3 regions of the Actimicrobium sp. CCI2.3 genome follow, and region 3 is predicted to be linked to each of the others. Evidence: predicted binding sites of a transcription regulator. Region 3 holds the regulator's gene; each other region holds the start of a gene.
The links. Region 3 encodes HrcA, which represses chaperone genes, less so after heat shock. Its sites were predicted from a motif close to TTAGCACTCNNNNNNNNNGAGTGCTAA; they were not measured.
Positions count from the first base shown of each region.

Region 1: QN370_RS15495 (co-chaperone GroES) is a predicted target of HrcA. The motif match lies at 5,472-5,498, and genes of this name have one in related genera.
Region 2: rpoH (RNA polymerase sigma factor RpoH) is a predicted target of HrcA. The motif match lies at 3,470-3,496, and genes of this name have one in related genera.

Region 1 is NZ_JASJWR010000028.1:22,448-30,419, reverse strand. It holds gene QN370_RS15510 (3-hydroxyacyl-CoA dehydrogenase family protein) at 1-705, opposite strand, end outside; gene QN370_RS15505 (hypothetical protein) at 786-2,984, opposite strand; gene groL (chaperonin GroEL) at 3,324-4,973, opposite strand; gene QN370_RS15495 (co-chaperone GroES) at 5,069-5,359, opposite strand; gene QN370_RS15490 (organic hydroperoxide resistance protein) at 5,763-6,182, opposite strand; gene QN370_RS15485 (MarR family transcriptional regulator) at 6,285-6,743, opposite strand; gene dacB (D-alanyl-D-alanine carboxypeptidase/D-alanyl-D-alanine-endopeptidase) at 6,835-7,972, shown strand, end outside.
Region 2 is NZ_JASJWR010000002.1:106,335-114,306, reverse strand. It holds gene rsmD (16S rRNA (guanine(966)-N(2))-methyltransferase RsmD) at 1-454, opposite strand, end outside; gene QN370_RS01830 (hypothetical protein) at 551-895, opposite strand; gene ftsY (signal recognition particle-docking protein FtsY) at 780-1,721, shown strand; gene QN370_RS01820 (cell division ATP-binding protein FtsE) at 1,741-2,415, shown strand; gene QN370_RS01815 (cell division protein FtsX) at 2,412-3,344, shown strand; gene rpoH (RNA polymerase sigma factor RpoH) at 3,566-4,462, shown strand; gene QN370_RS01805 (SCO family protein) at 4,510-5,133, opposite strand; gene cyoE (heme o synthase) at 5,139-6,026, opposite strand; gene QN370_RS01795 (COX15/CtaA family protein) at 6,050-7,162, opposite strand; gene QN370_RS01790 (cytochrome C oxidase subunit I) at 7,169-7,795, opposite strand; gene QN370_RS01785 (SURF1 family protein) at 7,782-7,972, opposite strand, start outside.
Region 3 is NZ_JASJWR010000025.1:37,870-45,841, forward strand. It holds gene QN370_RS14480 (NAD kinase) at 1-739, opposite strand, end outside; gene QN370_RS14485 (HAD family hydrolase) at 828-1,550, shown strand; gene hrcA (heat-inducible transcriptional repressor HrcA) at 1,560-2,582, shown strand; gene fur (ferric iron uptake transcriptional regulator) at 2,633-3,061, opposite strand; gene QN370_RS14500 (outer membrane protein assembly factor BamE) at 3,144-3,761, shown strand; gene dapB (4-hydroxy-tetrahydrodipicolinate reductase) at 3,781-4,587, shown strand; gene uraH (hydroxyisourate hydrolase) at 4,598-4,951, opposite strand; gene puuE (allantoinase PuuE) at 5,107-6,069, shown strand; gene QN370_RS14520 (allantoate amidohydrolase) at 6,066-7,811, shown strand; gene QN370_RS14525 (8-oxoguanine deaminase) at 7,808-7,972, shown strand, end outside.

The DNA.
Region 1 (7,972 bases), on a different contig from region 3:
TGATTCCAGTGGTCCCATGATGCTGTAGCGTCGTCCCAATGAGGCGGTCATGACCGCGTCGACTGTTGCCGCGTCGGCAGCGCCACTGCGCACGATATGCAGCGCCTCGCGCAAGAGTGCGAACTGCAAGCGATTGCCAATGAAGCCGGGGATCGCCTTGGCGAGCAAGACTGGTTCGGCCTTGATCTGGTGCAGCACTGCCATGGTTTTTTCAATGACGTCCGGTGTGGTCGCGCTGGCCGGAACGACTTCTACCAGCGGAATCAGATGCGGCGGATTCCAGAAATGCGCGATCAGAAAACGCTGCTTGTGCTGCATGTTTTCACACAGCAGGTCAGGCAAAAAACCGCTGGTATTACTCATGATGAGCGCGTCCGCCGGCAGCAGACATTCGAGCTGTGCATACAGCGTGTGCTTGATCTCAAGCACTTCCGGAATCGCTTCGATCACGATGGCGGCGTTCGCCAGCGCGGCCAGATCGCTGGTGACGGTCAGCGACTGCTGTGCCTGCTGGCGCTGGGCTGGCGTGCATGACTCTGCGTCGATCAATTCGGTGAGGATGTCGTTGACGATGACGGGAATCTGCGTCATGCGCCGGGGATCTGCTTCGATCAGGATGGTGTCAAAACCGGCAAGAGCAAAGCGCGTCGCGATACCCGCACCCATCAAGCCGCCACCGATTACACCAATGGAACCGATTTTCATTGTTGTCCTTTTCAGCCGGGTTGGGGAAGGGGCATGCCGCGCCGAACGTGGCATGCCCCGTTGATGAATAGTCTGTGACTTTACACCACGGCCCCCTTGTCGCCGGTCAAGTCGTGGCGTGAGCCATCGGTCTGCGAAGAAGTTGCGATGCCCGAGAGCCAGAAATCGAGCTTTTTGCCGGCTTTATTGTTGGAGTAAAAAATCCCCTGACGCAGCGTATCGGCAAAATACGTGATGCCGTTCTTGATCGGCGTTCCGTCGGCGAGGCGCATGTCCTTGACGGGATTGATGAAACGGGCGGCATGGAAGCGTGCCGGAAAAACGGCGTCCGGCAAACGCAGATTGTCGCCAACCTCAAGTGGCGTCGGTGCCGGATGTTCCGGCGCATAAGTACACGGCACAGCGCTTGGTAACGTGGCCGAGTGAACGGTCACTTTCGGCCACATCGCGCCGACGATGTCGAACGGCAAATGCAGCATGTCCTCGACGTTATACTCTTTGTCCCCGACCCGGCATGTCTGGATTTTGCGCTGATCGACGTTGTAGAGCTCGCCGATTTTTCCGCGCCATAGTTCCGGCAGGGTCGATTGATAAGTCGGATATTGACCGTTGCAAATCATGTGCACTTCATACGAGGTATTCGAGCAGGAATTGAAGGGACGCTCCGGCGGGAAGCGACCTTTGTCACCGTGCCAGAGCGGCGTGCCGCCATACGGATAAGCGTTGTCGCGCCCCGCCATGGCACGTGTCAGCGGCACGATCTTGTCCGGATATTTGCACGGCAGGACGGTGGTCACGTTGGGCAGACCAGTGAACTTGAGTGACTCGGCAATCGGTGCCACGCCGCCAGGATAGACTGCCGACGTATCGAATGTCGGGTGTACTTCGCCTTCCCATACCTTGCCGCTGATCGGGGTGGCTTCCTGATGCAGGAGGCCCATCTGGAGCCGGGCGTCCTGATACAGACATCCCATCTGCAGCTTGCCTGACGTGCCGTCCGGTCCCGCTTCGCGCCACAAATTGAGTGGCGCAATATGCGCGACATGGCCATAGGTGACGGGGAACTGTAATTGCAGCGACACCCCGCGATGATTCGGTGGCAGCACCGTGTTGGTAATGGCTTTGTGCAGCATGTCCAGGCGTGCCTGGTTTTCAGGTGCATCGACGGCGGCGGCAAAGGTCGATTCCTGGCGAAGTGCATTTTTCAGCTCTTCTGTCGTGGCGGGTGGTGACCAGCGACCTGCTACGGAAGGCGCATTGAAGACATCGCGCACCGCAGGAATCTGTTCAAACAGGTCCGGCGGCGCTACCGGCGATTGCAGGGGTATAAATGGCTTCACATAGTCGGGACGTCGTTTGATCTGCTCGCGCAAGGCGTTGGCGATCTCGCCGGGCAACGCACCGTCGATCCGGACATTGCGCGCGTAAGTCGCTTGCGCTGTCGGGAGGGAATTCATGTTGAAGTCATTGTCGAGCAGCCCTTCTTTTTCAAGGTCCTTGCCCAGTGTCCCGAGGAAATTGCGATAACTCGTTGTGGTCGCCTCATGGGTTTCAAACGCACGGTCGAGATTGATCAGATCATGAATGGCTTCCTCCCTTCCCATGCGTTCACCGCGTAGTGCCAGCTTTCGCTCAACGGCCGCCAGTTCGGGTTGGCCGAGTTCGTGCAATTGCTTGCCGATGCGCTGTGCCGTTTCTTCGGCAGCATCTTTGAACGCATTGCGCGCATGCGGGTTGCCGTCGACCACCACGGCAAAGCAGCAGCCGTGCTCATCACGAAAGGTGTGCAGCACCAGCACCGTATGACTGCGCGGAAGTGCACTGCCGCCTTCGTGCGCAGCGAGCATGCCGAGAAGGCTCAAGCTCACCGGGCCGTGTTTGGCAACCAGCGCTTCGATATCATTGACAGCAGGGTTGTGATGAACCACCAGAGCAGGTTGCGTCGTTGCCTCCGGGGCCAGCTTGGTGACGACTGCGCGTTGCAAGTTGCAGGTATCCGTCAGCGCCAGGTGTTCGCGATTGAAAGCGAAGCTGCTGGAGGCGGCTTTGGTCGCTGGCATCGATTGGAGTGATTCCAGAATCGCTTGCGATACGATTCCGCGTCGGGCTGTTTTTTGTGACGGGGAAGAGCGCCCAGGCAAGCTGGAAGGCGTTGCAAATTGTTGAAGTGCGCGGGCATAGCCGCTGGCAACGAGGCGATTGATCTTGTCGCCAAGACTGTGTTGATTCGGTGGCTGGCACAGGGTTGGTGGGGGTAGTCTAGTGATGGTTGAAAACATCGTATTCTCCTTGTGAAGCATCCTGATAGAAGCGCTTCTGCGTGTTGCAGGCAGAAGTGCGTTGGGCGATAACGCGGGCACCGCAACGGTGTCGCGTGCTGAACCGGCAATAAGGGACTTGCGCGGGTGGGCGGCGTTATGTGGCCAGAGGATGAACACGGGTTCCGTTATTAACGGGGGAGATCAGGCTCTTTCGATGGTCGCTTGATGATTGTTTGATGCGGATTAAATCTCAGGTGCGACAAGACGCAAAAAAGCCTGCATGGCGATGAACCATGCAGGCTTTTTAATTGCAGTACAGCAGCGCTTCGGTAGCTTTCCGAAGCGCTGCCATCGACATTACATCATGCCGTCCATACCACCCATGCCGCCCATACCACCCATGCCGCCGCCCATGCCGCCGGCTGGCTTGTCTTCGGCCAGTTCGCAGACCATGCAGTCGGTTGTCAGCATCAGGGATGCGATCGAAGCGGCGTTTTGCAGTGCCGAACGCGTGACCTTGGCTGGATCCAGAACACCCATTTCGACCATATCGCCGTAGGTGCCGTTGGCCGCGTTGTAACCGTAGTTACCCGTGCCTTCGAGGACGCGTGCAACCACAACTGAGGCTTCTTCGCCAGCGTTTTGCACGATCATGCGCAGTGGCTCTTCCATGGCGCGCAGGACAATCTTGATACCGGCTTCCTGGTCAGGATTGTCGCCTTTGACGTTGATGTTGGCACGTGCGCGCAGCAGGGCAACGCCACCGCCAGGAACAATACCTTCTTCCACGGCAGCGCGGGTAGCGTGCAGTGCATCTTCGACACGGGCTTTCTTTTCTTTCATTTCGACTTCGGTGGCAGCGCCAACCTTGATCACTGCAACACCGCCGGCCAGTTTGGCAACGCGCTCTTGCAGTTTTTCACGGTCGTAGTCCGAGGTCGCTTCTTCGATCTGGACACGCACTTGCTTGACGCGTGCTTCGATCGCCACAGCTTGACCAGCGCCGTCGATGATAGTGGTGTTTTCCTTGCCGATTTCGATACGCTTGGCTTGGCCCAGATCTTCCAGCGTGATCTTTTCCAGTGTCAGGCCGACTTCTTCAGCGATGACTTGACCACCGGTAAGGATGGCGATGTCTTCGAGCATGGCTTTACGACGATCGCCAAAACCTGGTGCCTTGACAGCACAGGTCTTCAGGATGCCGCGGATGTTGTTGACAACCAGGGTTGCCAGCGCTTCGCCTTCGATGTCTTCTGCGATGATCAGCAGTGGACGACCGGCCTTGGCGACTTGTTCCAGCACCGGAAGAAGGTCACGGATGTTGGAGATTTTTTTGTCGCACAGCAGGATGAACGGATTGTCCAGTGTTGCGGTCTGCTTTTCTGGATTGTTGATGAAGTACGGGGACAGATAGCCGCGGTCGAACTGCATGCCTTCGACGATGTCGAGTTCGTCGTTCAGGGATTTGCCGTCTTCAACAGTGATGACGCCTTCCTTGCCGACTTTTTCCATCGCTTCAGCGATACGCTCGCCGATCGAGTAGTCCGAGTTTGCCGAGATCGCGCCAACTTGAGCGATTTCTTTGGTCGTCGTGCATGGCTTGGCGATCTTGGCCAGTTCTTCGACGGTCGCTGCAACAGCCTTGTCGATGCCGCGCTTCAGATCCATCGGGTTCATGCCGGCGGCAACGAACTTCATGCCTTCGCGGACAATCGCTTGTGCCAGCACGGTGGCGGTCGTGGTGCCGTCGCCGGCGTTGTCGCTGGTGCGGGAAGCAACTTCCTTGACCATTTGCGCGCCCATGTTCATGAGCTTGTCTTTGAGTTCGATTTCCTTGGCGACCGAGACACCATCCTTGGTCACGGTCGGGGCACCGAACGAGCGCTCCAGCACGACGTTACGGCCTTTAGGGCCCAGGGTGACCTTGACTGCGTTGGCCAGAATGTTGACGCCTTCGACCATGCGTGCACGGGCGGCGTCGCCGAAAATAACTTCTTTAGCTGCCATGTTTATAGCTCCTTGAATTCAGTTGGGATTGCGTTGCGCCGGGTTCCGACCAACGCAGGACATCGTGGACCAGTCGTTTTGACCGGTCAGCAACATCACTTTTGAACGATTGCCATGATGTCTTCTTCGCGCATGACCAGCAATTCGTCGCCGGCGATCTTGACTGCCTGGCCCGAATATTTACCGAACAAAACGCGATCACCGACTTTGACATCCAGCGGACGGACTTTGCCATCTTCCAGAATTTTGCCGTTACCAACGGCGAGCACTTCGCCCTGGTCCGGTTTTTCAGCAGCTGCTTCAGGGATGATGAGGCCGGACGCAGTTTTTGTTTCCTGGTCGAGGCGTTTGACGATGACGCGATCGTGCAGTGGACGAAGGTTCATGAAAACTCCTTAAAGTTCAGTGGGTTACGATTGTTTTGCGGCAATACTGCTGCAAAGATGACTTCACTGCGCAGCATTACCGCACCAGAAAAGTGGAACGCCGGGGGAGTTGTTAGCACTCTCTCCCGACGAGTGCTAAGTATATGGGCGACATGTTTGTTTTTCAAGCGGGGTCGGTGAGAAAGAGTCATTGCCTGATGCCACCGGCATCGATTCCGGGGCACACGCTTGGCTTGCGCCATTGCGCAAAAAGGATGGCGGCGTTGACGCGCGGTCGTGCCGGCTGTCTTTTCGAGAAGTCTTCACAAGACAAAACGGCTGGTCGCGGAGAACAATCCGGGACCAGCCGTGATGGTGATACGTGATTGACGTCGGAGTGACGCGCCAGACCTGTCAGGTCCTATCAGACCAGTACGATCTTCACATCCACATTGCCGCGGGTAGCGTTCGAATACGGGCAGACTTCGTGGGCCTTGTCGACCAGCGTTTGTGCCGTGGCTTTGTCCATGCCTGGAATGCTGATGTTCAGGGTGACGGCGATGCCGAAACCGCCCTTGTCGTTCGGGCCGATGCCAACTTCAGCGTGGATCGACGTGTCTGCCGGCACGGCGACCTTGGTTGCATTGCCAACGAATTTCATTGCGCCGATGAAGCAGGCCGAATAACCGGCTGCGAACAGTTGCTCCGGGTTGGTACCATCGCCGCCGGCACCGCCCATTTCTTTTGGTGTGCTCAGCTTCAGGTCGATATGCTTGTCGCTGCTGATCGAACGGCCTTCACGGCCGCCGGTAGACGTGGCTTCTGCGGTATAGATGATTTGCATGGTTTTTCCAATGTGGGTTAGTGCGGCATCGATGTCGATGGCGTGCCATAATTTAACTCACAATTAGATTGTGTGCAATTTAATTGTTTAAAATCTAGATTGCTATTCCTTGCTGCCGATCAGATCGTCCCGTATCTGCAGCAGTTGCGAGCGCATGCCGACCAGCGTGGTCGGCGTCTTGCCGCTGGCGCAGACGATTTGCTCCGGTATGCCCTGGGCTTTCCGTTTGAGCAGACGGCCTTCGCGGGTCAGGGTGATCCGGACCTGACGTTCGTCGATATCGTCACGCGTACGCATGACCAGTGCCAGTATCTCGAGGCGTTTGAGCAGCGGTGTCAGCGTGCCCGAGTCGAGGAAAAGTTTTTCGCCAATATGCTTGACCAGTACATCGTCTTTTTGCCAAAGTACCAGCATCACCAGGTATTGCGGATAGGTGATGCCGAGTTTTTCGAGGAACGGTTTGTAGGTCTTGGTCATTGCCAGCGAGGCCGAATACAGCGCGAAGCAGAACTGGTTATCCAGTGCCAGCATATCGTCAGCGGCGAGTGGAGCGGAGGGCATAGAGTTTCCTTGATCAGACGGAGAGTGGCGCATGGGATAATCGGTTGTTATGTTTATCTGGCGATATGGTTGTAATGCTATGCGAATTCTGATGAGACTCCAAGTTGTGCTGGTCACTTTGTTGCTGGCCGGTACAGCACATGCCGGATTGCCGGGGCCGGTTGCCGCGGCGTTCAAGCGCGCGGGCATCGCGCCGTCGGGTGTCGGCATCGAGGTGGTCGATATGGCGAGTGGCCGTAACGTGCTCAGCCTCAATCCCGAGCTACCCCTCAATCCGGCTTCGACCATGAAGTTGCTGACCACCAGTGCCTCTCTCGATTTGCTTGGCCCCGCCTACAGTTTTACCACCGAGGCCTACCGGCGCGGCACACTCCGGGACGGGCAGTTGCAGGGCGATCTGATCTTGCGCGGCAGCGGCGACCCCAAACTCGTCATCGAGAATTTCTGGCTCTTTTTGCGCAAGATCCGGGCCCAGGGCGTGCGCGACATTCGTGGCAATCTGGTGCTTGATCGCAGCGCCTTCGATGACACGGTGACCGATCCTGCGCTGTTTGATGGCGATCCGCTGAAGGCCTATAACGTGGGTCCCGATGCGCTGCTGCTGAACTTCCATGCACTGGCGGTCAGCTTCATGCCGGATCGCGAGCAGGGCGTGGTGAAGGTCAGGCTGGACCCGGCGTTAAACGGTTACGCGATACGTCCGCCGCAGCTCACCAGCGGCGAGTGCATCGGCGACTGGCGCGCGCCGATCAGCGCCACGCTTGATGCGGCCGGTGCCAGTTTTGATGGCCCCTATGCGCTGGGTTGTGGCGAAAAATCCTGGCAACTATCCCCGTATCAGCTGAGCAGGAACCGGTATCTGGAGCTGGTCTTCCGCCAGCTCTGGACCGAGCTGGGGGGCACGTTCGATGGCAGCGTCATCGATGGTGTCGTGACGACGGATGCGGTGGCCGTGGCGCAGTGGGAGTCGCCGTCGATGCCCGAGCTGATCCGGGACGTCAACAAGTTCAGCAATAACGTGATGGCGCGTCAGTTGTTTCTGACGCTGGGCCGCACGGTGCCGTTGCAGCCGGCCAGCATCGCGGCCAGTCGCAGTGCGATCGCCGGATGGCTCGCCGCCAGGCAGATCGACGCGACCGGCCTGATACTGGAAAACGGTGCGGGGTTGTCGCGGCTCGAACGGATTTCGTCACGCACGCTGGGCGCATTGCTGATGGCCGCTTACCGGG
Region 2 (7,972 bases), on a different contig from region 3:
ATGGCGGATCCAGAAAAATCAGTTGATAACGGTCAGCGGGACCCGTCAGACGTCGCTGCAGCCCTTGCGCCACGGTGCGGGCATCGCCACGCAGGATACTGACCTGGCTGGCACTCAACTTGTCTCGCGTCGCTTCGAGCTGGCGCACCACGGCCTGGCTTTCTTCGACCAGCATCACCCGCGCAGCACCACGACTCGCCGCTTCCAGTCCCAGTGCGCCGGTACCTGCAAACAGGTCGAGACAGGCAACGCCGAACCACTGACCGTCAAGCAGGTGCGTGAGCCAGTTAAACACGGTTTCACGTACTCGATCCGGCGTCGGGCGCAAGCCGGCGGCCTCCACCACAGGCAGCGGGGTGCGTTTCCAGTCGCCGCCAATGATACGAACCTGATGAGTCAGGGCTGGGCGCGGACGCGGTTTGGGAGCGGGTTTCTGACTCGGTTGTTTGGACATGATCATGGGCAAAAAGTAAATAGTCGTTGCGTCAGCCAGATTCCTGCACGACGGTCGCGAATGGATTCGGAGTATAGCCAATTTAACTGCACAAAATCATTGATGCTGCGACAACCACGGAGAATTGGTGGCGCTGCGCTCTGCTAGAATGCTTGCTGACTCAGCTTTCCGTGCGCAGCCGTTCTGCGAAGCCTCCAACCACACTCCGATGTTCAGCTTCTTCAAAAAAAAACCAAAGACCGAGCCTGAGCTCGCGCCCGTACCTGCAGCCTTGCCGGACAGGGTGCCTCTCACGGAGATCGCCGCTCCGTCCACGCCGACAGAAATACCCGTTCCACCGACACCACCAGCCGAAGTCAAGCGCTCCTGGCTGGCACGACTGAAATCAGGGTTGTCAAAAACATCGGCGAATTTGACGACGCTGTTTATCGGTGCGCGCATTGATGACGACTTGTACGAGGAACTCGAAGCGGCCCTCCTGATGGCCGATGCCGGTGTCGACGCGACGCACTTTCTTTTGTCGGAACTGAAGCGTCGCGTCAAAGACGAGAAATTGACCGAAGCCACGCAAGTCAAGTCGGCATTGCGCAAACTGCTGATTGCCTTGCTTAGTCCATTACAGAAACCACTGGAACTGGGCCGGCATCAACCCATGGTGATGATGATTACCGGCGTCAATGGTGCCGGCAAAACGACCACCATCGGCAAACTGGCCAAGCACCTGCAAGCCAACAACCAGTCCGTGTTGCTGGCTGCCGGTGACACGTTTCGCGCAGCAGCACGCGAGCAACTGACGATCTGGGGCGAGCGCAACAATGTCGCGGTGATCGCCCAGGAGTCAGGTGATCCGGCAGCGGTGGCATTTGACGCGGTGCACTCGGCCCAGGCGAAAAAGACCAATGTAGTGATGATCGATACCGCAGGCCGGCTGCCTACCCAGTTGCACCTGATGGAAGAGCTCAAAAAAATCAAACGCGTGATCGCCAAAGCCATGCCGAGCGCACCACATGAAATTTTGCTGGTCATCGATGGCAATACCGGCCAGAACGCACTGATGCAAGTCAAGGCCTTCGATGACGCACTCGGCTTGACCGGTCTGGTCGTCACCAAACTCGATGGCACGGCCAAGGGTGGCGTATTGGCTGCGATCGCCCGAACCCGGCCGATACCGGTGTACTTCATTGGCGTCGGCGAACAAATTGAAGACCTGCAACCGTTTAACGCTGATGAATTCGTCACCGCCCTGCTAGGCGAAGCAACTGACTAAGGCCACCCTTTCTGCTCCCATGATCGAATTTCAACAGGTTTCCAAACACTATCCCGGTAACGCGGTCGCGCTGTCCGACATCACGCTCGACATCGCCGATGGCGAGATGGTGTTCCTCGCCGGTCCCTCCGGAGCAGGCAAATCGACGTTACTCAAATTGATCGCCGCAATCGAGCGGCCAAGCAGCGGCAAGGTGAGCGTGCACGGCCAGGATATCGGAAAACTCAGTCGTGCCGGCCTGCCCTACCTGCGACGTAATCTGGGATTGATCCTGCAACAGCAGCGCCTGTTACCCGACCGCACCGTACTGGCCAATGTAATGCTACCGCTGCTTGTCTGTGGTGCAAGCCGCGCCGATGCAACAAGGCGTGCCAGTGCCGCACTGGAACGGGTCGGCTTGCTGGACAAGGCACTGGCCGCCCCGCTGTCGCTGTCGGGCGGTGAACAGCAACGCGTGACCATTGCCCGCGCCATCGTCAACCGGCCGCAAATCATCCTGGCTGACGAACCCACCGCCAACCTTGACCGCGACAGCGCCAACCAGGTACTCGACGCGCTGAAGTCATTTCATGGTGCCGGGGTGACTTGTGTCATCTCATCGCACGATGAACAAATTCTTGGTACCGCAGCCCGCGTCATTTATCTGAAACAAGGCCAGCTGGTTGATAGCTGGCCAGCAAGGACCACCGCATGAATACCTGGCTGAGGCAACACGGCTACGCATTACGTCAGGCGTACCGCAACGCGGTTGCAGCGCCAGCGAGCTTCCTGATCAATGCCGTGGTCATTGCGATCGCCTTCGCCCTGCCACTGACCGGCCTGACCGTGCTGGAAAATCTTCGGCCAATGTCCGGGCAACTGGTGGTCGAACCGGAAATCAGTGTCTTCATTGACATGGCCGTGTCACGCGATGACGCACTCGCGCTCGGCAAGACGATTCGCCGGGTTCTGGAAGAGAGCAAGCATCCCGGTAAAGTCGAGTTCCTGCCGCGCGAAAAAGCCCTCGACATGCTCAAGCAGCAATCTGGCTTTTCCGAGTCGGTGGACATACTGGGTACCAACCCGCTACCAGACGGCTATCTGATCAAGCTGCCAAGCTTTGACAATGCCGTTGATGCCGGTGCGATCGATACCGTCGCGGCCAGCCTGCAGAAACTGGCTGGCGTAGAGCATGTCCAGGTCGACTCGGCCTGGATCAAGCGTCTGTCGGCACTGGTCCACTTGCTGAGTGTCGTACTCGTGATCCTGGCCAGTACACTCGGCATCGTCGTGGTGACGGTGGTTTTCAATACGATTCGTCTGCAAGTGTTGACGCAACGCGATGAAATTTCTGTATCGCAGTTAGTTGGCGCCACCGACTCTTTCATTTATCGTCCGTTCTATTACACCGGTGCCTTGCTCGGCTTCTTTGCTGCGGGCCTTGCCATGGCGTCAGTGGCATTGGTGTTGCGGCCAATTAATGCAGCAGTGGCCGAATTCGCCCGGCTTTATGCGTCAGAATTCATGCTGGTATCGCTGGGTCCGCTCGCTTCCTCGCTGTTGCTAGGACTAGGTGCCTTGCTCGGCGTGGCAGGTGCGGTGTTGTCAGTGTCGCGACATCTGTCGTCGCCTGATACACGCTGACAACATTTCGACAACAAGACTATTGCAACTTCATTGCCTCAATCTGTTCAAATCCGTGAACGACAAACGGCACAACCTGACGTCACTCCATAGCCTGACACTATCCGGAACTTCCGCTATAGCCATTAGCACTCATCCTGTCAGAGTGCTAAGATGCTCTGTGTAGCGGCCGGTTTGTCTCGATAACTGGTCTTTTCCTCTTAAGGAAGCAAGGAGAACTAATGAAAACAACAGCAACTGAAACCGCAACGGTCGCGCCAGGCAACGCTCTGGCCCTCGGTTTTACCGGCACCCTCGGCAATATCGATTCCTATATCTCGGCAGTCAATCGTTTGCCAATGCTCACGCACGAAGAAGAAATGTCGCTGGCACGCCGCCTGCGAGACCAGAACGATCTGGGTGCAGCCCAAGGCATGGTGCTATCGCACTTGCGTCTGGTGGTTTCGATTGCGCGCGGCTACCTCGGTTACGGCTTGCCACATGCTGACCTTATTCAGGAAGGTAACATCGGCTTGATGAAAGCCGTCAAACGGTTTGATCCTGATCAAGGTGTGCGATTAGTCTCGTACGCAATGCACTGGATCAAGGCTGAAATGCACGAGTACATCCTGAAGAACTGGCGCCTGGTCAAAGTCGCCACGACAAAGGCGCAGCGCAAATTATTTTTCAATTTGCGCAGTCACAAGACAGGTCTTGATTCGATGACACCAGCGCAGGTCGAGGCATTGGCTCAGACGCTCAACGTCAAGCGCGAAGAAGTCATCGAGATGGAAACCCGTTTATCAGGCCGGGACATCGCGCTGGAAGCGCCAACGGATGACGAAGATGACAAGTTCGCACCGATCGCCTATCTGTCTTCTGACCGCAATGAACCAACCAACGTGCTGGAAGCGCAGCAATATGACCGGCTACAAAGTGATGGCTTGTCGCAAGCACTGAACAAGCTCGATGAACGCTCGCGTCGTATTGTCGAAGCAAGATGGCTCGCCAATGACGATGGTTCAGGTGCGACGCTGCATGAGCTTGCCAAGGAGTTTGGCGTATCGGCCGAGCGGATTCGTCAGATCGAAGCCGTTGCATTGAAGAAGATGAAAGGCACGCTGGCCGCCTTCGCGTAAAGCAGGCTTGTCCAGTAAAAAAGGGCGCTTTTGGAAGCGCCCTTTTTTTATGATTGGTCCAATAGCAGCTTGATATCATGCGCAATCGGTGCCGCACCCTGACCGTGCTTGACGAATAACCGCACCCGGCCTTGCGGATCAAAGACGTAGCTGCCCGCCGTATGATCAATGGTGTAACTACCGGCAGATTTACCGTCGACTTTTTGATAAAAGATCTTGAATTCCTTCGCTACGGCAGCGGTTGCCGCCATGTCTCCGTACAGGCCGAGGAAACGAGGATCAAAAGCAGGTACGTACTTGGACAGCAACTCTGCAGTGTCGCGTTCAGGATCGAGCGTCACGAACAACACCTGAACCTTGTCGGCTTGCGGACCCAGTTCTTTCATCACGGCAGCCATTTCAGCCATCGTGGTCGGACAAACGTCCGGGCACTGCGTATAACCAAAAAATATCAGGACGGCCTTGCCCTTGAAATCAGCCAGCGTGCGTGGCTTGCCATTGTGATCGGTCAACGCAAAATCTTTCGCGTATTGCAAACCGGTCACATCGGTATTCTTGAACTGGCTATCAACCGGTGAAAATTTCATGTCCCCGACACTGGACTGCTTTTGTTCGCAACCGGCGAGGACGGTCAGGGAAAGGAGTAGCAGAAGACTAGGAATCAGGCGCATGAGGTTCAAATCTTATAGTAGTGATCGACTAGCAACGCGGCAAACAGCAATCCGAGGTACAGAATCGAATAGGCAAACATCTTGCGGGAAACCTGGTCCGTGTAATGTTTGTAGACCTGCCAGGCGTACCACATAAAAACAATGTCCAGCAAAATCACGCTGACCAGATAGATCAGACCACTCATGTTCACCGCGTACGGCAGGAAAGTGGTTGCGACCAATGCAATTGTGTACAACCAGATATGGAACTGCGTGAATACCATCCCGTGGGTAATCGGCAGCATCGGCAAACCGGACTTGGCATAGTCATCGCGCCGATACAATGCCAGCGACCAGAAATGCGGTGGGGTCCAGATGAAGATAATCAGCACCAGAATCCAGGCCTGCATCGGCACATCATTGGCGATCGCGGCCCAACCGAGGGCCGGTGGCATGGCGCCGGCCAAGCCGCCGATGACGATGTTCTGCGGGGTCGCGGGCTTGAGGATAATCGTATAAATAATCGCGTAACCGACGAAGGTGGCGAAGGTCAGCCACATGGTCAGCGGATTGACGAAGTAGTACAGCGTCCAGGTGCCGGCACCGCCGATCACGCCGGAAAAAACCAGTGTTTGCGGCACCGTAATGTCACCACGCGCCATCGGTCGCCGTGCGGTACGCGCCATGCGTGCGTCGATCTCTCGCTCAACGAGGCAGTTGACCGCGAAGGCAGCGCCGGCCAGCAACCAGATACCAATCGTCGCAGGCAAAGCGATGCGCCAGTCAGGTAGCTCCGGCGTCGCGAGAAACATGCCGATGACGGCGCAAAATACCGCCAACTGCGTTACTCGTGGTTTGGTCAGCGCCCAGTACTGGGAAAATCGGTTTGGCGTAGAAGAAGTCAGCGTGGTCATTCAGCGAGAGTCTGGGGGAATTGTCAGGACGCCGACGGCGTGCGAGTGGCAAAAGCTGGCGCGCCTTGATGCGCCAGTCGGATTTTGTAGTTTAACATGGTCACTAACAGCACCAGTAATGCCGCGCCCGCATTGTGCATGACAGCGATCGCCAACGGCCAGTTGAAATAGACGGTAGCCAGCCCGGTGCACAGTTGCAAGGCCAGCGCTGCCAGCACTGCCCGTCCTATCGTCTGCAACCCGTCAATCCGTGATGCGCGCCAGGCAACCCAGCCAAGCACCGCAAACACCACGAAGGCAAAGCTGCGATGGACGAAATGAATCGCTGTCAGCGCCGGAAATGGCAGGAACTCCCCATCGACCGTCATGCCCAGTTTACGCCACAGCGCAAAGCCGTTTTCGAAATCCATGTCAGGCCACCAGTGCCCATGACACAGTGGAAACTCGGTACACGCCAGCGCCGCATAATTGGTACTGACCCACCCACCAAGTGCCAATTGCACCAGCAACAGTGCTGAGGCAACCAGCACCGGTAACCGCAGGCTGGACGCCTGCATGGCGACCGGAGGGTGAGCACGCTGGCGGGCATTGAGCCAGGTCAGCATCGACAACAGCCCGAGCCCGAGTAACAGATGTCCTGTGACGATGATCGGTTGCAGCTTCATCGTCACCGTAAAAGCGCCGAATGCGCCCTGCATGCAAACGAACAGAAACAGCAGCGTCGGCATCGTCGGTGAGAACCGCTGGTCGCTGCGCGCCGACTTCAGCCAGCGGATCCACGCAATCATCATCAGCGACACGATCAGGACACCGACACCCATGGCCAGGTAACGATGCGTCATTTCGATCCAGGCTTTGAAAATTGTTACCGGACCGTCCGGCATGGCGGTCTGTGCCGCGCTGATCATGGCATGGGCCTGCAGCGGATTGGCGTGCCCGTAGCATCCGGGCCAGTCAGGGCAACCCAGTCCGGAGTCAGTCAGGCGCGTAAATCCGCCAAAAATGATCAGGTCGAAAGTCAGGAACAGTGTGACCCATGACAGCTTGCGGTATTTATCGGCATCGGCCGACACCCAGACAATTGACAGCGGCAACAGTGCTGCCAGTACACCCATGATGGCTAGTTGAATCAGCATCGCCCGTTATCCTATACTGGAAGCTTTGAGCAACTTGCCAAGATCTTTCTTGATCAGGTTGGGATCACGATCTTTCGGAAAGCGCATCATCAACCGGCCAAGCGGGTCGATCAGGTAAATGTGATCGGCGGCCGTGGCACCGGTTTCTGCTGGCAGCCACCTGGTCACGGCATCAGCCCGCGATCGCAGCATGACTGTGCCGTCGAACTCACGAATCAATAGCGTTTCCAGTGGCACCTTGTCGGTAATCAGCCAGACGCGTTCAATCCGGTCGCGCTCGCGCCCTTGCGCCACTCTCAGTTGGCGGATGTCATAGAGTTTCTTGCTGCAAGCGTCGGCACAAGCGCCACCATCCACCGTCAGCATGATCCACTTCCCCTCAAGCGCTTTCAGCTCCATCGGTGTGCCATCCAGCGTCGTGGTGTTCAGATCGGCCGGAATCGGATGTGTCACGTAATCGATGAAGTCACCATAGTTGGTGCGTGCCTGAGGCTTGATCACGTAATACGTGAAATACGACGCGACCAGCGGGAAGGCGCAGACCCCGATGATGGCGAACAGTTTCCAGCGGCCCGATGCTTGACGATTGATGGGTGGCACGGCAGGGGTGGGGGTTTGGTCAGTCTGGTTCACGTCTGAATCCTGTCAGTACAAAAAAAAGAAAAGCCATCACAGCCAGTGCATACCACTGGAATGCATAACCGCGATGCATGTCGATACCATTTGACGGTTTTGGCCAGTCACGGATGAGGCCATCTTGCGCAACGTCGGGCGTAGTCGCCTGCTCGATCAATATCGGTTGCATGGCCA
Region 3 (7,972 bases):
CGCGGCCACTGATGACGGTGATGACAATTTCGCTGTAGTCAGGCAGCACGATGGGCCGGTTCGACAGCGCATGCGGCGCAATGGGCACCAGCACGATGCCACCCAGACTTGGATGCAGCAACGGACCGCCGGCCGACAGCGAGTAGGCGGTCGAGCCGGTCGGCGTCGCCACGATCAGGCCATCGGAACGCTGGTTGTACATGAAGTGACCATCGACATCGACGCGCAGTTCGACCATGCCGGAACCGGTGCCGCGCGAGACCACCACGTCATTGAATGCCAGCGCATCGAAGATCGGCTTGCCCTCGCGATAGACCACCCCTTCGAGCAGACTGCGGCGCTCGGACTCGATTTTTCCATCGAGCATGGCCGTCAACAGCGGCATCATCCGGTCCAGCGGAATATCGGTCATGAAACCGAGCCGGCCCTGGTTGATGCCAATGAGCGGGATATCGAACGGTGCGAGCTGGCGGGCAATGCCCAGCATCGTGCCATCGCCGCCGACGACGATCGCCGCATCGACGCTGGTGCCGATCTGTTCGGGCGTCATTTGCGGATATGCGGTCATCCCGGTCGACAGCGCCGTCTCGTGTTCAAGTATCACGACATGACCGGTGGCGACCAGGAAATCAGCAATCTCGCACAGTGATTGCGCAATGCCCGCCGCAGTCGGTTTGCCGACGATGGCGATCGTTTTTAGCGGAGGGACCGGCAAGCCGGATGGAATGGGGAGCGACATGACTCGGATTAGACCATAATTTGCCGCCCACTTGAAGTAAGCCGACAGTGGACCAACCTCTGTATTTCATCCGGAAGAAAATCACGCCATGCAACCAGCACCGATCAAGGCAGTTCTGTTCGACCTCGACGATACGCTGTGGCCTATCGTGCCAACCATTATTCGCGCCGAAACCCTGCTGTTCGACTGGCTGCGCGAGTTCGCGCCCGCGGTCGCGCGCGACCACAGCATAGAAACCCTGCGCGCACGTCGCATGACACTGATGGAACAAGAACCGCGCTACCGGATCGACCTGCCCGGCCTGCGCCACGCCGGGTTGACCGAAGCATTCCATGCCAGCGATGCCGATCCGGTCCACATCGATGGTGCAATGGCCATCTTCAATGAGGCCCGCAATGCCGTGGTTCCGTACGACGATGTCACGCCCGCGCTGGAACGACTGGCCCGTCAAGTGTCACTGGGCACGATCTCGAACGGGTCGGCCGACCTCGTCGCAATCGGGCTGGCCGGTCACTTCCGTGTCTCGATCGCCGCCCATCAGTTCGGAAGCGCGAAACCCGACCCGGCGATTTTCCAGGCCGCCTGCGCAGCGCTCGATGTCGATCCCGCCGAAGCGGTGTATGTCGGCGACGATCCGCATCTCGATGTCGTCGGTGCCCAAAAAGCCGGCTTGCGCGCGGTCTGGATGAACCGCTTCGACCGCGTGTTACCGGACCATATCCGTCCTGATGCGAGTTGCACCAGCCTGCTCGAACTGGAACACTGGCTAGCTGGCCGGATAATGCTGGTCGCACCTCCCATCGCTCGTTAAAATACTCAAATGCAACTAGACGCCCGTGCCCAAACCCTGCTGAAAACTCTGGTCGAACGCTATATTGCGGACGGCCAGCCACTTGGCTCGCGCGCGCTGGCCAAGATTTCCGGTCTCGACCTGTCGCCCGCAACCATCCGCAACATCATGGCCGACCTCGAAGAAATGGGCTTCGTCTCCAGTCCGCATACCTCTGCCGGACGCGTGCCGACACCGCGCGGCTACCGGATTTTTGTCGATACGCTGCTGACCGTCGATGCGATCGACGAAAGCCTGCTTGAAGCGCGGTTGCAAACACGCCTGCAGAGTGGCTCGTCGCAGAAAGTCATTGCCAGTGCGGCACAAGTGCTGTCGTCGCTCTCGCAATTCGCCGGCGTGGTGCTGACGCCGCGCCGCGAATCCGTGTTCCAGCAAATCGAATTCCTGCGCTTGTCAGAAAAACGCGTGCTGCTGGTGATCGTTGCGCCCAATGGCGACGTCCAGAACCGGCTGCTGCTGAGCGATGTTGACTACACGCCGTCGCAGCTGGTCCAGGCCGCCAATTTCATCAACCTTCACTACGGCGGGCTGAGTTTCAGCGATGTACGCAACCGGCTGCAAAACGAACTGCGCCAACTGCGCGACGACATGACGCCGCTGATGCAAGCAGCGGTCGAAGTCGGAAGCGATGCGATGGCAGACAACAGCGATGAAGTGATTATTTCAGGCGAGCGCAACCTGCTGAGCGTCAATGAACTCTCATCGAACATGACTTCGCTGCGCAAACTGTTCGACCTGTTCGAGCAAAAAACCAGCCTGCTCCAGTTGCTCGATTTATCCAGTCGCGCCACCGGCGTGCAGATTTTCATTGGCGGGGAGTCGAGCCTGGTACCACTCGATCAAATGAGTATCGTCACGGCACCGTACGAGATCAACGGTCGCGTGGTCGGCACGCTAGGCGTGATCGGCCCGACGCGGATGGCCTACGAGCGCGTGATCCCGATTGTCGATATCACGGCGAAGTTGTTGTCGAGTGCGTTGAGTCATTCTTAATCTCGGTGCGCGCGTAGGCAGGATGAAGTGTCGTAGGGTACGCGACCAGTTTAAGCGCGGTGCACGCAATCCTGCTTCGTACAATGCCCATACAACGCCAGCGAATGGTCGGCAATCGTAAAGCCGCGATCAATGGCTACTTTCTGCTGACGCAGCTCAATATCTTCGTCGTAAAACTCTTCGACCATCCCGCAGTCGAGGCAAACCAGATGATCATGATGGCTGCCTTCGTTCAGTTCAAAGACCGCCTTGTTGGTTTCAAAGTGGTTGCGATTCAATAAGCCGGCCTGCTCGAACTGGGTCAGCACGCGGTACACGGTCGCGAGGCCGACATCCATGTTTTCGGTCAGCAGGATTTTGTAGACATCTTCGGCGCTGAGGTGGCGTACACCGCTGTTGTGGAAGATATCCAGGATTTTCAGGCGCGGGAGCGTGGCCTTGAGGCCGCTGGCGCGAAGGTCAGCTGGATTGTTGGACATGTTCTTGGCTAGGTAATGGGTAACTGCTTTATGATATAGCGCTTTGGCGCTTCGGCTCAATCAATCGAGATTCTCAATGCACATGCTGCCCCCCGTTTTCTCCCGCCCTACCGCTCGTCCTGCCCTGCCTGGCATCGCTTTAACGGGCTTGTTGAGCATCGCACTACTGGCCGGATGCGCGTCCAAAAATCCGCTGATGGAAGCACCGGCCGGCATGGCTGCCGCACCGTCCAGCGCAGCGACGACCGATACCACGACCGACACGGCCAGTGCCGCTACCGCCAATGCCGGACTGAAACGGACTACACCGGCCAGCGCCCGCCGCTTCCTCGGCATCCTGTCGCCGTATCGCATCGATATCCCGCAAGGCAATTTTGTGTCCGAAGAAATGGTCCTGCAACTCAAGGAAGGCATGACGCAAGACCAGGTGCGCTTTGCATTGGGTACGCCACTGATTGCCGATATCTTCCATGCCGACCGCTGGGACTACGTGTTCCGGATGCTCAAGCGTAACGACGAAGTGCTATCGAGCCGCGTCACCGTGTTCTTCAAGGATGGCGTCGTGAGCCGCTTTGAAGGCGGCAATTTGCCAACCGAAGTCGACTACCTCGAAATCCTGGCCGGCGGCGTGCCGGAAAAAACCAAGCCGCTGGCCCCTGCGGTTCCGGTGGCTCCGTCGTCAGCCCGTCAGCCGCAATAACGTTTCCAGGACCATCGCCATGACTGAATTGAAAATCGCCATCGCCGGCGCCTCCGGGCGCATGGGTCGCATGCTGGCCGAAACCATTCTCGGCGCTACCGACCTGCGCCTGACTGGCGCACTCGATGTCGCCTCCGCACCAGCCATCGGAACCGACGTCACCGCTTTCCTCGGCAAGTCCAGCGACGTCGCCATTTGCGCGACGCTCCCCGAGGGCCTCGCCGATGCCGATATCCTGATCGACTTCACCCGTCCGGAAGGTACGCTGGAACATCTGGCGTACTGCGCCCAGCATGGCATCAAGATGGTAATCGGCACCACCGGCTTCGACGCGGCCGGCAAGGCCGCGATCACCGCGGCAGCCGAGCGCACGGCAATCGTGTTTGCGCCCAACATGAGTGTTGGCGTGAACGTCACGATGAAGTTGCTTGAAATGGCCGCGAAGAGTTTTTCGGAAGGCTACGATATCGAAATCATCGAAGCCCATCACCGCATGAAAGTCGATGCGCCGTCCGGCACGGCGCTGCAAATGGGCGAAGTCATCGCCAACACGCTGGGTCGCAACCTCGATGACGTCGGCGTGTTTGCACGTCACGGCGTCACCGGCGAACGCGATCCGTCATCGATCGGGTTTGCCACCATCCGCGGCGGCGATATCGTCGGCGATCATACGGTGCTGTTTGCCGGCATCGGCGAGCGCGTCGAGATTTCGCACAAGTCGTCTAGCCGCGTCACGTATGCCCACGGCAGCTTGCGCGCCGCCCGCTTTCTGGCCGACAAAACGACCGGTCTGTTCGACATGCAGGATGTGCTAGGCCTGCGCTAATCAGGACAGATCAGCTGCCGCGATAGGTCGAGTACGCCCACGGCGAGACCAGCAACGGCACATGATAATTCTCGGCCGGGTTGGCGATACCGAAGGCCAGCGTGACCCGGTCGACAAAGCGCGGCAGCGGCACCACGATGCCTTGCGCCTCGAAGTAATCCCCCGCACCAAACACCAGTTCGTACGAACCTGCCAGCAACGCGTCGCCTGCCAGAAGCGGCGCGTCACATCGCCCGTCGCTGTTGGTGACGACACGGCGCAGCAAACGCCGCCCGGCCGATTCGATTGCGTGCAATTCAATGACGACACCGGCTGCCGGTGTGCCGCTGGTGATATCCAGCACGTGGGTACTGAGCTTGCCCATCTTGACCTCCATATCGATTGCGTGAAACTGCTTATTGGTTCAAGCATAGTGGCGCGCGTGCCAGCCGTTATAGTATCTGGCGTATAGGTATCATCATGAACGGTATTGCTGCGTCAATTTTTCCCTCCATGGCTCCACTGATTACGAGGTAACGCTTGACCGACACCCCCCCGAATTATCCACGCGACCTGATTGGCTACGGTGCCCATCCGCCCCATCCGCACTGGCCGAACCACGCTCGCATCGCGCTGCAATTCGTCCTCAACTACGAAGAAGGCAGCGAAAATTGCGTGCTGCATGGCGACCCGGCCTCGGAAACCTTCCTGTCCGAAATCATCGGTGCCCAAGCCTTCCCGATGCGGCACATGAGCATGGAGTCGATGTACGAATACGGTTCGCGCGCCGGCCTGTGGCGCATCCTGCGCCTGTTCGAGCAACGCCAGTTGCCGCTGACAATCTTCGCTGTGGCGATGGCCTTGCAACGCCATCCGGAAGCCGTCGCCGCCTTCAGCCAGCTCGGCCACGAGATCGCCTGTCACGGCTTGCGCTGGATCAGCTACCAGCAAGTTGATATCGCTACCGAGCGGGCTCACATGGCCGAGGCGATCCGTATCCTGCGTGAACTCACCGGCGCTGCGCCGCTGGGCTGGTACACCGGACGCGATTCGCCGGCCACGCGCCAGTTGCTGGTCGAGCACGGCGGCTTCAGCTACGACGCCGACAGCTATGCCGATGATCTGCCGTTCTGGCAGCAGGTCGACATCACCGCCGCCGATGGCTCGCCGCAACGCAAGTCGCACCTGATCGTGCCGTACACGCTCGACACCAACGACATGCGCTTCGCCGCCGCGCAGGGATTCAACACCGGCACGCAGTTCTTCGATTACCTGAAAGATGCCTTCGATGTCCTCTACGAAGAAGGCGATCCGGACGGCTTGAACCAGCCAAAAATGCTGTCGATCGGTCTGCATTGCCGACTCATTGGCCGACCCGGCCGCCTCGCCGCGCTGAGCCGCTTCCTCGATTATGTCCAGGCCCATGACAAGGTGTGGATCACACGCCGCATCGACATCGCCAACCATTGGCACACCACTCATCCAGCAAGGGCTTCCGCATGACCATCACTTTAGCGACGCTCAACAACACCGACAGCACCACCTTTGCCAGCACGCTTGGCGGCATTTACGAACACTCGGCGTGGATACCGGAACGCACCGCTGCCGCCCGTCCGTTCCGTACGCTGGCCGCTCTGAAAATGGCATTGCAGACCACCGTCAGCGCCGCCACCGAAGCCGAGCAACTGAGCTTGATCCGCGCCCATCCGGAGCTGGCCGGCAAAGCGGTGCTGACCACCGAATCAACCGGCGAGCAGGCGGCTGCCGGACTGCACCTGTGCAGCCCGGACGAGTACGCGACGCTGCAGCAATGCAATGCCGACTACCAGGCACGTTTCGATTTCCCATTCATCATCGCGGTCAAGGGCCCGGATGGAAGCGGCCTGTCGCGCACCGCCATCATCGCCTCGTTCACGCGCCGGCTCAAACAGCAACGCAGCGACGAGATCGCCGAAAACCTGCGCCAGATTCACCGTATCGCCGAACTGCGCCTCAATGACCTGTTCGATTGCCAGCCGTTGCTGGGTCTGCAAATCATGGGCTGGAGCGACACCCTCGGTGCCTGGTCAGATGATGCCAGCGGCCTGACCTGCGCCTACCTGACGACAGCCCACCGCAAAACTGCCGCGCAACTGCTGCAATGGATGCAGGACGCGGGCATGGACGCGCGCATCGACGCCGTCGGCAACGTGGTCGGCGTCTACCGCAGCGCCGATCCACAGGCAAAAACCCTGATGACCGGATCGCACTACGATACGGTGCGCAACGGCGGCACCTACGATGGCCGCGAAGGGATCCTGTTGCCGATCGCGGTGATCCGGCACCTGCACGAACGCGGCGAGACCTTGCCGTTTCACGTCGAAGTGATCGGCTTTGCCGAAGAAGAAGGCGTGCGTTACAAAAGCACTTTCCTCGGCAGTAATGCGATCACCGGTCACTTCGACATGTCGCTGCTGGCGCGTGCCGATGCCGATGGCATCACGATGCGCGACGCGCTCGAACACGCCGGCCACGACTTCACGCAGATCGCCGCCATCGCCCGCCATCCGGCTGATTATCTTGGCTTCATCGAAGTCCATATCGAACAGGGGCCGGTGCTCCTGCAACGCAATCTACCGGTCGGCATCGTCACCTCAATCGCCGGTAGCTCGCGCTACCAACTTATCCTGACCGGCGTGGCCAGCCATGCCGGTACCACACCGATGACGATGCGCAAGGATGCCGCTGCGGCAGCCGCCGAAATCATCCTCGCGGTCGAACAGCGCTGCAGTATCGCGCCGTCGCTGGTCGGCACCGTCGGTCAGTTGCAGGTGCCGAACGGTTCGGTCAACGTGATCCCCGGCGTATGTCATCTGTCACTCGACATCCGCGCCGCCGATGACGCGGTGCGCGAAGCGGCCGTGGCCGACATCTTGCACACCATCGATGCCATTTGCGCCCGACGTCAGGTCGATGTCCAGCGCGAACTGACGATGCGTGCCGCGGCCGCACCCTGTGCACCGTGGCTGATGCAGCAACTGAGCGCCGCCACCGAACGCGCTGGTGTGACGGCCTTCGAGCTGCTGTCCGGTGCCGGCCATGACGCGATGGCACTGGTCACGCTGACCGATATCGCCATGCTGTTCACGCGCTGCGGCAATGGCGGCATCAGCCACAATCCGCTGGAAACCATGACTGCGGATGACGCTGAATTGTCGGCGCAAATCCTGCTCGATTTCCTGCGCCACTTCAAATCAAAAGCATGAGCACGCTACTGATCCGCCATGCCCGCGTGCTGGTAACGATGGATGCGCAGCGGCGTGAAATCGCCGACGGTGCGGTCTTCATCCGCGACAACGTGATCGAGCAGGTCGGCCTCAGCGCCGCACTGCCCGATCACGCCGACACCGTCATCGACGCGACCGGA